One region of the Virgibacillus dakarensis genome, then DNA from elsewhere that is predicted to be linked to it. Evidence: riboswitches for the same ligand, from Rfam matches in the RefSeq annotation. Region 1 holds a riboswitch; each other region holds the start of a gene.
What was found. Region 1 has a riboswitch for S-adenosylmethionine ahead of CZ382_RS21200 (methionine ABC transporter ATP-binding protein). Riboswitches for the same ligand answer to the same signal wherever they lie in the genome.

Region 1 (3,137 bases):
CTCAATTTCAAGTGTGATTCCTTTTTCTTTCAGAAGTGGTTTTGCTTCTTCCAAAATTTCTGCATGCGGCACACTGGTTGCCCCAACTTTAATGGTTGTATTTTCATCGTCACCTTTGCTTTCATCAGACCCGCCACATGCTGCTATTACGAGTACCAACGATATAGATACAAATGCTAAAATCTTTTTCATGATGAACTCCCCTTTTTATCTTTTATCTAATTTATTGGAAATAAAGTCGCCAATAAACTGAAAAATAAATACGATTAAAACAATAACGACGGTACAAATAAAGACAATATCAAAATTACGCCGCTGAAATCCAAAGTAATAAGCATAATTCCCTAAACCACCAGCGCCAATGACACCAGCCATTGCTGTATAACCAATCAGTGCAATCGCCGTTACGGTCAGCCCTGAAACCAATGCGGGCATGGATTCAGGAAGTAACACCCGAAAAATAATCGTTCGTGTTTTGGCACCCATTGCTTTCGCCGCTTCCACCACACCTTTATCCACTTCCTTCAAAGCAATTTCCACAAGCCTTCCATAAAATGGGGCTGATCCGATAATCAATGCTGGTAAGGCAGCATTGGGGCCACGAATCGTACCAATTAAAAAGTCGGTAAATGGAAATAACAGTAAAATCAAGATGATAAACGGAATCGCTCGAAATATGTTTACGATTGCTGCGACAACAAGGTTAATTAATTTATTTTGCCAAATCCCACCCTTCGCAGTCAGGTATAATAGCAAACCGAGCAGGATCCCCAAGATTAACGTTCCAACGAGTGAAAGTATCGTCATATAAAACGTTTCATAGATTGCTCCCCAAAGGTCCTCAACATCCAAATTGGGAAATAAATCAGTTAACATCACGGATCACCTCCACTTCAACCGAGGTTTTGGTGATAAAGCCGATTGCCTTGTCCATTTCTTCTGTTTCTCCTTCTATTTGTACAAACAGCGTTCCATAGGCGCCAGCTTGCGTTTGGGTAATTTTTCCCTGTAAAACGTTAATATCAACCTTATATTTCTTCGCCACTTGACTAATCAGTGCCTGGTTTGCCGTTTCCCCGATAAAATGAAGGCGAACAATCTTTCCATGATCATAGGCATTAATCAAGTCCTGTATTCCTTCATTCTCATCCTGTGTACCCATTACCTGCTCAACAAATTTTTTCGTCACTTGCTGCTTTGGCCGTAAAAACACATCCAGCACGTCACCTTGTTCAACGATCTTTCCATTTTCCATTACGGCAACCTGCCGGCAAATTTTACGAATAACGTGCATTTCATGGGTAATTAAAATAATCGTCAGGCCCAGCTTTTTATTAATATCCACCAGCAAATCTAAAATCGCGTTGGTCGTTTCCGGGTCAAGTGCTGAGGTAGCCTCATCGCAAAGCAGCACTTTTGGATTGTTGGCAAGTGCTCTGGCAATCCCGACTCGCTGCTTTTGCCCGCCGCTCAGCTGTGACGGATAGGCATTTTCCCGTTCAGAAAGTCCAACCAAATCGATCAGCTCCCGAACCCGCCTCTCCCGTTCCGCTTTTGGCACTCCAGCAATTTCCAAAGGAAACGCAATATTATCCTTTACTGTCCGCGACCATAGCAAATTAAAATGCTGAAAAATCATCCCAATTTCCTGTCTCGCCAGCCGGAGCTGATTAGAATTCATGGCCGTAATGTCTTGATCATCTATAATAACCCGTCCGCTAGACGGCTCCTCTAACCGGTTAAGCAATCTGACAAACGTACTCTTACCGGCACCACTGTAGCCAATCACACCGAAAATCCCGCCTTCCTTAATTGCAAGTGTTAAGTCATCAACGGCAGTGATTTGCTTTTTATTGGATGTAAAAATTTTGCTTAATCCTTCAATTGAAATCACGAATAATCCTCCTTAGCAATAACTCGGCATCCGCCTTGCATTTTCAGAGGTCGGAAGCCAGAGGTCGGATTGGAAGAAATCGGCGAATTGCTGATTTCATTATCAAAACCTCTTACATATCTCTTATTATGCCCATTGAAACCAAAAACGCCTTTCTGCAAGAGAACAGAAAGACGTATCTATAAAAAGTCTCACGTCCCCTCATCTGTCAAAGGATTACTTTGCAGGAATTGGCACCTTTCAAATACACCTGAAGGTTGCCGCGGGTTCATAGGGCCAGTCCCTCCACCGCTCAAGATAAGAGATAAGTCGTATTTAATTTAAAAATGATAAGTAAAATACTAGCACTTACCGAAACACGTGTCAATGCAAAAAGTAATAGTCCGCTAATTATGAATTATTAGCGAACAACTCCGGTTTATATTTCAGCAAATAACTGTAAATGTTCCCGATCGAACGGAACGCATAAACGCTTTCTTTGATTTCCCCATCTTGTTTTATCAGCAGACATGGCACACTTTCGATTTTGTTATCTTGCATAAAATCGGGATGCAGTGCAGCATTCATTTCATAAAAAATGTCCTCATGATGCACCGCTTCAATTTTGTCCAGCATCGATCTTGCCAATGCACATGTACCGCAAAACGGGGTGTAAATATATAGTAAATAATGATCTCCAGTCAATGTTTCGTCTGTAATCTGTTGCAAAACTATCACCCTACACCAAAAATATCGGATTGACCGCGATTCGTTTGCTTACTAATACGGTTGCAAGGATTTGTTCAGGCGTCGTTGCTACTTCCCGATATTCACTGTTTACGTAAATATGCTCTGCATGGGGGAGCTCCCGTGCTAATTGTTTACGCAGCTTTATCCCTGATTCATCCTCATCAACTAAAATGAAGACATCCTTATTATCCAAATCATACGTATACAAAAGCTCATCAAACCGTTCCACACCGAGCGTGCCATTCGTACAAATTATTTCAACATCCTCCGTGATTACTTTTTTGATTTGCTTTTTATCGGTTAACCCCTCAACAATAATGACTTTGTCTGATTCATGTGTCATGATCCCACAGCACTCCTTACCAAATCAAGCAAAAAGCTGCTTACAACTATAATATGATGCGAATAAGGCTGACTCTACACCTTTTAATTGGAGTGCAAAGTCAGCCTCGAATGCGTTCTAATTTTATCTGATTAATCTTCCTGAATAACCTCTTCGTATTTTTCAGCAGAT
Region 2 (3,137 bases), on a different contig from region 1:
AACCGGGAAGCCGGCCCAATATACAACGATGTTTGAGAAGGGTGATGTTGATGTGGCCACTGCCCCGGAACCATGGGCATCTGTTTTAGAAGCCGAGGTGGGTGCGAACGTTGTCGTTGATTCAGATGAAATCTCATTTGGCAAGACATTACCTGCAGCAGTGTTCGTTACCAGCTCCGACATGATTAAAAACGATCCGGAACTTATCCAGAACCTGATTGATGCGCATAAGGAATCAGTTGAGTTCATTAATGAAAATCCAGAAGAAGCGATTGATATCACAATTAAAAGTATTGATGAAATAACAGGTCAAAAACTGGATCATGATGTAATGGAAAGTGCGTGGGCGCGAACAGATTTCGTGTATGACATCGACCAGGAGGCAATCCAGGCATTCGGAGATTCCTCCTATGATCTGCAATTTCTTAAAGAAAAACCTGATTTTACCGGTTTCGTTGACAAAAGCTTTATTAATAAATAATAAAAGAAACAGCCTCCAATGCAGGCTGTTTCTTATGTTTAAAAGTAAATAAAAGTATGAAAATTCAGGCTTTATTCTGCTTACGTTAGAGTAGGCCATGTCCAGCTCCAGCGCCCAGCAACTAGCAAACTTCACACTCCTTCATTACGATAAGTCAACATCGGTTCGGGGAGAAGGAAGGCCGACTAAAAACGGCCTTTGCGGCCAACGTCGGCATACCCCTTTTGCAGGGGCATGTTTCCTTTATCTCATTGCGGAGTGCTCCAGTTTGTACGTTGCTAAACGGGCGCTTGCGCTTTTCTTAAAACGATCCTCCAGAATATATAACTTCATTCCACCTCTGCTAATTTAGTAAGTGCCTGCTGCAAATCCTTTTTTAGGTCATTCACTTGCTCAATCCCGACGGAAAAACGTAACAGGCGATCATCAATTCCGCGCTTTGTTCGTTCTTCGATTGGGATATCAGCATGTGTCTGTGTCGCCGGGTATGTTATAAAACTCTCTACTCCGCCTAAACTTTCCGCAAAAGTAATGAGTTTTAACCGCTGTAGAAATAGATCAACCCATTCACTTTTTTTGAGACGGAAGGAAAGCATTCCGCCTTTTCCGGGGTATAACACATCAGTTACGTTAGGTTCATCATCTAAAAATGTGGCAAGGTTTCTGGCATTTTCCTGATGTTTTTCCATTCTTAAGGAAAGGGTCTTTAACCCTCTTATTAGCAGCCACGAATCAAAAGGGGAAAGTACAGCACCCGATGCATTATGAAAAGTAGCCAAGTTATCACAAAGTTCTTTTCCCTTTGCAACAACTAACCCAGCCAACACATCGTTGTGCCCGCCAATATATTTGGTGGCACTATGAATCACAATGTCAGCTCCTAGTTCTAATGGACGTTGTAGATAAGGCGTTAAAAATGTATTATCGACAATGAGTAAAAGATCGTGCTTGCGGGCAAGTTCCGCAACCAGATTAATGTCGATCTCTTGCATTAAGGGATTTGTAGGCGTTTCGATAAATATTGCCTTTGTCTTATTTGTAATAAGCTGTTCTGTCTCCGGGATCTCTGTAAAATTACTATATGTTGTTTGGATTTGGTAGGTATCGGCATAGTGCTCAAGCAAACGATAGGTACCGCCATAAATATCCGCAACAGCTATTAGCTCATCACCGGAACGGAACAAGGAAAGTACTAATTGTATTGCTGCCATACCGGAGCTGCAGGCGTAACCTCTTTCACCAGATTCCAAGTTTGCAATCCCTTCTTCTAAAAGAAAGCGGGTAGGGTTTTTGGTCCGACTGTAATCGTATCCGGTTGATTTGCCAAGCCCATGGTGCTTATAGGCCGTTGATAAATAAATCGGTGGGTTGACGGCGCCTGTCGTTTCGTCACTGTTGTTACCTAATTGCACTAATCTGGTTTCAATACTACTCTCTGTCATGTCATCATCTCCTGGAAAAAATTAAGGGAACCTAATTAAAACGTAAAAAAGCCTCTCCTTTGAAAATAAGAAGAGGCTTCACGATTTGATTTGACCACTCTTCTTATCTTCAAGCATAATGCTTCTGGAATTGGCACAGTACTTGTATAAGTGGGTGTTCGCTTTTTCTTTGGTAACTTTTTGAACATCCTTTATAGTCTGTTGCCGAGGCTTCAAAGGGCCAGTCCCTCCACCTCTCTGGATAAGAATCTTGCATATGGAATTTTTTAATATTAATCAATACATTACAATCCCTATTTTAAAAAGTCAAGAAAAAATTATGGATTGGTAAAGTAAAAAAGCTTATTCTCCAAAGAAGCTATCATTTCGTTAGCCAATTCAAGACTGTTATAATAATAATAATATGATACCCATTGGATTTTTAATGAAAGGTACTACTGACAATGGAAGGTGTTGAACGTGGAAGATTACAAGCCAGCAGGATTCTGGATCAGGTTTTTTGCTAATTTCATTGATGGTGTCATCACGATGCTAATGGCATTTTTAATTGCGCTTCTGCTTAACGATCAGGAGTTTTTTAACAATAGATTGGAGGAAACCTCAAGATCAGAGGACATCGCGAATCTTATTTATGTTGTTATTTTTGTTATCATTTTTACCGGTAGTAAATTCAAAGGTTCACTGGGAAAACTGATATGTCAGATTCAAGTGTTGAACTATAGAGATATGACACAGATCAGTTTATTGAAATCGATTGGCAGAGCATTTGCCTATGTTATTTCTGCAATTCCGTTGTTGATTGGATTCATGATGGCAGGCTGGAATAAGGAAAAGAAAGCACTTCATGATATAATATGTGGAACGAGAGTGGTTTACCGGGAAGAATGAGAAATCGGCCGGTACATGTAACGTATGAAGCGGCCGATCATATACCAATGATTAATAAGGAGGCGAAATTGTGCAGTTCACATCTATTGACTTTGAGACAGCAAATGCCAAACGTCACAGTCCGTGCGCGGTTGGTATTGTAGTGGCAAATGAACATGAAATTATTGATGAGTATTACACCCTAATCAATCCGTTAATGGAATTCAGTTCATTTAATATCGCTATTCATGGTATCACACCAAGTGATATTGCAAGTGCGCCAACATTTGCGGAACTGTGGCCGACGTTACATAAATACCTTGCCGATAATCTGGTAATCGCTCATA
Region 3 (3,137 bases), 460 kb from region 1:
AAGTCCCTGGAGTCGCAAGTGGTGCAGCACCAATCTTTGTCGATGCTAATTCCGAAAATCGTATACTAATTATAAAAGGAGCGAATCAGTATCTCTCACCTGAGGATGTCGATCAAGCAGCCGAAAAACTAAAAAAATGTCGTTTACTAGTTCTGCAGCTGGAAATTCCATTACCCACTATTTACCATGCAATTGAATTTGGTAATCGGCATCATATTCCCATTATTTTTAACCCTGCCCCGGCAACGAAAGAGCTGGATTTCAAGTATATTTCCATGTGTGATTTTGTTGTACCGAATGAAACAGAATTAGAAATGATAACAGGAATGGCGGTAGAAACAGATGAAGAGGCTCGAAATGCTGCCTTTTTTTTACTCGAAAACGGGGTGAAAAATGTCATTGTCACGTTAGGTCGTCGTGGTGTACTTTGGGTTACTAGTAATGACATACGTCGCTTTGATGCATATCAAGTAAAAGCAGTTGACACGACAGGAGCTGGAGACGCATTCATTGGCTGTTTTGCCCATTCTTTTGTGCGAAATGGAAATGTAGCGCAAGCGATCCAGCGGGCCCAAGCTTTTGCAGCATTGAGTGTAACGAAAAAAGGTACCCAAATTTCGTTTCCAGATGTAAAGGAATTATCAGCGTTTTTGGAAGGGTAATGGACTATAAAATAAAGTAGTATCGCTAATTCGTAAAAAACAAAGATGTAAAAAGGGGGATAAAACCATGCTCATAGGCGCAATAGAAGCTGGCGGAACGAAATTCGTTTGTGCTGTTGGCGATGAATCAGGAGATATCATTGCAAAAACTAGCTTCCCAACTAAAGACCCTGAGGAAACGTTTAAGGACGTTAACAATTTTTTTCGTGAATACAAAGTAGAAGCAATTGGAATTGGCTGTTTTGGTCCAGTTGATTTAGATAAAAAAAGTGATACATACGGGACGATTTTAAATACGCCGAAAACAAAATGGATACAATATGATGTGCTTGGAAAATTGAAAAAGGATTTAAAGGTACCGGTATATATCGACACAGATGTGAATGCTGCAGCACTTGCGGAGTACAAATATGGTGCAGGGCGAGATGTAAACAGCTGTATGTATATTACCGTCGGGACGGGAATCGGAGCGGGCTACGTTCAAGACGGGAATACATATGTTGGAAAAAGCCACCCGGAAATGGGACACGTGCTTATCCAGCAGCATGAAAATGATGCATTTCCAGGAGGTTGTCCGTATCATGGAAATTGTTTGGAAGGCCTTGCCTCAGGTCCAGCAATTGAAAAGCGTTATGGAAAAAAGGGGCATCAATTAGCTGCGGATTCCCATGTCTGGGAACTAGAAGCCTATTATCTGGCACAAGCGATCATGAATTATTTCCTGATTCTAGCGCCCGAGCGAATTATTTTGGGTGGTGGAGTCATGAAACAGCAACAGCTGTACCCGCTTATTCGGAGAAAGTTCCTGGAAATGATGAATGGTTATTTGACGATTGAAAATGCCGATACGTTTATTGTCGCACCCGAGCTTAACGACGAACAGGGGGTTAGAGGTGCGATGGCGCTCGTACCGGTTATGTTAAGAAATTGAATGGGGACGTGTGTGAATAGGGTAAGGTAATTAATCCATTCCTTATTCTTTCCTCCCATCTATCAAAGTGTACATTCGAAAAAAAAAAGCGGTAGCCATGCATGACATTAAGGGTTCAAGTAATCTTGCAATAATGTGAACACGAAACTATCTTTGTTCAATGGTAGGACAGATATTTCCAAAAAGTTCAAAATACAAAACAGTTGCAATTTCCCGTCAAACTGGTATGATGGATTCAACATTTTTATACAAGCAGTTCTTATCCAGAGAGGTCGAGGGATTAGCCCAAAGACGCCTCAGCAACCTGTCTAATCGTGGGCAAGGTGCTAATTCTAACAAGTGCTTGAAAGCTTGGAAGATAAGAAGATGACTATATTTATCCATAGTTCCTTCATATCGGAGGAATTTTTTTATTACATTTTTTAGGAGCTGATTGGGATGACAACAACAAAAATCGAAAAGAAAGCACCATTTCGAGGTGATCATGTAGGAAGTTTTCTGCGACCAGAGCGATTAAAACATGCACGAAGCCAATTTGCCGCTGGGGAAATTACCGGGGAACAATTGCGCAGTGTTGAGGATGAGGAAATCATCAAGCTGATTGAAAAGCAAAAGGAAGCAGGCTTGAAATCAATTACGGATGGGGAGTTTCGCCGTTCGTGGTGGCATTTTGATTTTTTGGAAGGACTGACTGGTGTGGAAGGTTACGATCCGGACAGCGGTTTGCAATTTGTTGGTATTGAAGCAAGAAATCGTTCCATTCGTGTTACAGGTAAAGTAGATTTTCATGATGACCACCCAATGCTTAATCATTTCCGATTTTTGCAAGCGCATGTAGGATCTGATTATGTGGCTAAGATGACGATTCCGAGTCCGAATATGCTGTTGCTTCGTGGTAGCATTGATCCAAATGTCTATGGAAATCTGGAAGCATTGCTCCCAGACCTGACGAATGCCTATAAAAAAGCTATTCAAGGATTTTATGATCTAGGGTGCCGATACCTGCAGCTTGATGATACATCGTGGTCATCCTATTTATCGGAAAAAGGACGAGCAGCCATTCGCGAGCAAGGTTATACACCGGAAGATATGCAGAAAATCGCGGCCCAAGCGATTAATGATTCACTTGAAGGACGGCCAGCTGATTTATTGGTTACCATGCATATTTGCCGGGGGAATTATCGTTCGCATTATTTTGCAGAAGGAGCTTATGATCCAGCATCCGAGACCATTTTTGGCGGGCTGAACGTGGATGGCTTATTTTTGGAATTTGATGATGAACGTTCTGGAGGATTTGAACCGCTCCAATATGTGAACAGGGAGGATTTGTCCGTTGTGCTCGGTCTCATCACAACTAAATCGGGTGAACTGGAGGGTAAAGAAAAAATCAAAAAACGTATTGGAGAAGCAAGTGAATACTTGCCATTAGACCAGCTATGTCTAAGCCCGCAATGTGGCTTTGCCTCAACCGAGGAAGGCAACGACATTAGTGAAGAAGACCAATGGAAGAAAATTCGGCATGTACTTGAAATTGCGGAAGAGGT
Region 4 (3,137 bases), 830 kb from region 1:
CATCTTTTATTTCCCCTTTTTCATCGGAGCCCACTTGCTGATCAAAATAAGTGTGAAACAGGTTCTTTAGCTGGTTCATTTCCTGTTCGATTTCTTTCTTTTTCTTGTTAAGATCATAATATTTGGCCAATGTTTCCCCAGTAATAAACGAATCATGCTCGATCATGATACCACTCCCTATAAAAAGCACTTGATAGTGAATCTTATTGCGGAAGGTGAGGGATTATTACTCGTATTTTTGGTAATTGTTACAGTGTCGGAGTATATCAATCAAAGTTATGTTAGAAAACTCCTCCTGCCCTTCAAAACTTTTTATAGAAAATATTGAATGTTGATGGCATAAATGCTATCATATTGGTAATAATATAATAAAGGATAAAAAAATGAGTGAATCCGGTAAATTTAAAATAATATACGAAGGAAATGTAAGTGAATTTGAAAAGCAAATTTTATACAATTCGGATCAAGAAGTTATAAAGGGTAAGCCTGGGGGTTGGTGCCAATTGGCAGATGTTTATGCACGGCAACTTGCCATAATTAGTCACAATCCTTATCCAGAGGAACTTGACGGGGGAAAATCAATGGATGACGAAACACCTCCATCTGTAAACATATTTATAAAAACACCATATATGGGAACCTTTATAGGTGGGGTATACAAGGCGGATGGGCTGGGAATCATCGGATTATTTATACGATCCATAATTATCATAAGGTAATCATGCTTTATTACTTTGACAAGCAATACAATGGCTTAATTAAGCGAAGGGATATCGTTCCTGCTGAATTAACATATGAGAAATATTGTGCTTTAGATCCGAATCTTTATTAAGTGTAAGGAGGTCTTAAAATGAGCGACTTTTTTAAAAAGTACTCTGAAATCCGTGGAGAAAATCATGTGCAAACCCTGCAACTGGAAGGACGTATAGCGGTACAAATTAAAACAATACGTAAAAGCCTAAACTTGTCTCAGCAAGGTCTTGCGGATTTGGCAGGTGTCCCCAAATCCACAATAGGGAGAATTGAAGCTGGTTTAACTAGCCCTAGGGTGGAAACATTATTGCAACTATCCAGAGCTTTGGATACCCCCTTTATTATCGATGGAACTAATAACAGTGACAACCACAATTTATATATACAGGTATAGTATAGGATGAACTTCACTCCGATCATAATTAATAAAAAACGAAGCAAAGCACCAATTTTGCTTCGTTCCCTATTTAATCACCGATCACGCAAAGCCTCATTTAACATATCCGGATCATTCGTAAACTATTCCGGTCACGCCCCAGTCCAATAACTCTTTCATACCTTCTCTGGTATTTACCGTATTGGGGTGATAAGTAAGTTATGCTAACGAGCTTTGTGCACATACATCCTAGTCAATCTTCTTACGGCTTATATCAATTCCCACTGTGTATTGTTCAATTTGGCTCCATTCTAAAACGGTAATTGTTACAGGTCTATAAGTACGAAATTAAGGATGCATAATTCAAGGTAAAAATAAAACTTTTATTTTTTTCTTGACATTCAGAACAGATAGATGTAATTTAAATAATAACAATTTCAATATGCAATTTTTTCTTATCCAGAGAGGTGGAGGGACTGGCCCTTTGAAGCCTCGGCAACAGACTCGAGAAAGAGTACTGTGCCAATTCCAGAAGCGTAATGCTTGAAGATAAGAGGAGCGAATAGCTATGGTAACGAAACCTCTTCTTATTTCAGGAAGGGGGTTTTTTGATTGTCAATACAAAGGCCCCTCGTAATCTAGCAGGGAATGAGAGGTGTTGCGGGGAGTATCAAAACCAATTTTGCTGCAATCATGTTGTTCGTTAAACCAGGAACATAAAAAAAGAGGAAAGAGGGAATAGAATATGTCTATTACATTAACGAAAGCACCATTTAAAGCTGATCATGTCGGAAGCTTGCTCCGTCCAGAAAATTTGCATCTGGCAAGAAAGGAATTCAAGGAAGGAAACATCTCTGTTGAACAACTACGTGAGGTAGAAACAAAGGAAATCAAGCGGATCGTTGACAAGCAGATTGAAGTCGGCTTGAAAGCTGTAACCGATGGCGAGTTCAGACGCAGATTCTGGCATACGGATTTCCTGGAACATTTAAACGGCGTAGAAGGCTATGTTCCTGAAACGGGCTACATTTTTCATGGCAATGAGGAAACAGAAAGGTACAATGTTCGAAACACAGGAAAGATTTCGTTCAATCCAGATCACCCGTTTATCAAAGACTTTATCCTGTTTAATGAAATTGTAGGAGGCCGTGCAGTTGCCAAGCAAACAATCCCGAGCCCTAACCAATTATTTAACGAAGGCATCCGCGCTGAAACTATCTATCCGGACATCGAGGAATATGCAGATGATATTATCCAAACCTACCGGGATGCGATAAAGGCATTTTATGAAGCTGGTGTACGATACTTGCAGTTTGATGATGTTTATATTGCCGGACTTTCTTCACCAAACATTCCGTTCAACGACGGTAAATACTCCAGAGATCAGCTAATTGATTTGGCACTGCGAGTTGTTAACAGCGTGTTGGAAGGAAAACCAGTAGATTTGCATGTGACAACCCATCTATGTCGTGGAAACTACCGATCTAACTGGGCATTTGCCGGAAGTTATGAACTTATTGCCCCAACACTATTTGCCAAAGAAAACGTAAATGGATTCTTCCTGGAATATGACGATGATCGTTCAGGTGATTTTAAACCATTGGAATATATTCCAAACGGAGGGGCTCAAGTCGTACTTGGACTTGTCACATCCAAATTTGGTGAGTTGGAAGACAAAGAAAAAATTAAGGCGCGGATTAAGGAAGCTTCGCAATATGTACCGCTCGAGCAATTAGCCCTGAGCCCACAATGTGGATTTGCTTCTACCCATCATGGAAATAAATTGACAGAAGAGGAACAGTGGGAGAAGCTGAAATTTATTGCCGATATTGCGAATGAAGTTTGGGGATTTTGACATTTTGCCAAGTCGACTAAAGACTAAGAAAGCAATACCAGATTTGTCAGCAAAAAATTTTATTCAGAGGAATTGGGTTGGCAGCCGGGTTATGGCCTTAAACCTAAACTTGGTGAGCGTTGAAATGTCCAAAGATAAGAAGATTTTCATTAG

Region 2: another riboswitch for S-adenosylmethionine. It lies ahead of CZ382_RS01940 (methionine biosynthesis PLP-dependent protein); the one in region 1 lies ahead of CZ382_RS21200 (methionine ABC transporter ATP-binding protein).
Region 3: another riboswitch for S-adenosylmethionine. It lies ahead of CZ382_RS19055 (5-methyltetrahydropteroyltriglutamate--homocysteine S-methyltransferase); the one in region 1 lies ahead of CZ382_RS21200 (methionine ABC transporter ATP-binding protein).
Region 4: another riboswitch for S-adenosylmethionine. It lies ahead of CZ382_RS17450 (5-methyltetrahydropteroyltriglutamate--homocysteine S-methyltransferase); the one in region 1 lies ahead of CZ382_RS21200 (methionine ABC transporter ATP-binding protein).

Annotation. Positions count from the first base shown of each region.
Region 1 covers NZ_LT732554.1:2,438,773-2,441,909, reverse strand. The annotation lists gene CZ382_RS21210 (MetQ/NlpA family ABC transporter substrate-binding protein) at 1-192, opposite strand, end outside; gene CZ382_RS21205 (methionine ABC transporter permease) at 208-876, opposite strand; gene CZ382_RS21200 (methionine ABC transporter ATP-binding protein) at 866-1,894, opposite strand; SAM riboswitch class I at 2,093-2,198, opposite strand; gene CZ382_RS21195 (thioredoxin family protein) at 2,285-2,602, opposite strand; gene CZ382_RS21190 (toprim domain-containing protein) at 2,613-2,966, opposite strand; gene gcvH (glycine cleavage system protein GcvH) at 3,098-3,137, opposite strand, start outside.
Region 2 covers NZ_LT732553.1:374,702-377,838, forward strand. The annotation lists gene CZ382_RS01935 (aliphatic sulfonate ABC transporter substrate-binding protein) at 1-481, shown strand, start outside; gene CZ382_RS01940 (methionine biosynthesis PLP-dependent protein) at 811-1,923, opposite strand; SAM riboswitch class I at 2,024-2,171, opposite strand; gene CZ382_RS01945 (RDD family protein) at 2,383-2,811, shown strand; gene CZ382_RS01950 (3'-5' exonuclease) at 2,882-3,137, shown strand, end outside.
Region 3 covers NZ_LT732554.1:1,978,598-1,981,734, forward strand. The annotation lists gene rbsK (ribokinase) at 1-662, shown strand, start outside; gene CZ382_RS19050 (ROK family protein) at 730-1,593, shown strand; SAM riboswitch class I at 1,850-1,958, shown strand; gene CZ382_RS19055 (5-methyltetrahydropteroyltriglutamate--homocysteine S-methyltransferase) at 2,032-3,137, shown strand, end outside.
Region 4 covers NZ_LT732554.1:1,607,718-1,610,854, forward strand. The annotation lists gene CZ382_RS17435 (hypothetical protein) at 1-166, opposite strand, end outside; gene CZ382_RS17440 (hypothetical protein) at 384-719, shown strand; gene CZ382_RS17445 (helix-turn-helix domain-containing protein) at 851-1,147, shown strand; SAM riboswitch class I at 1,582-1,685, shown strand; gene CZ382_RS17450 (5-methyltetrahydropteroyltriglutamate--homocysteine S-methyltransferase) at 1,875-2,984, shown strand.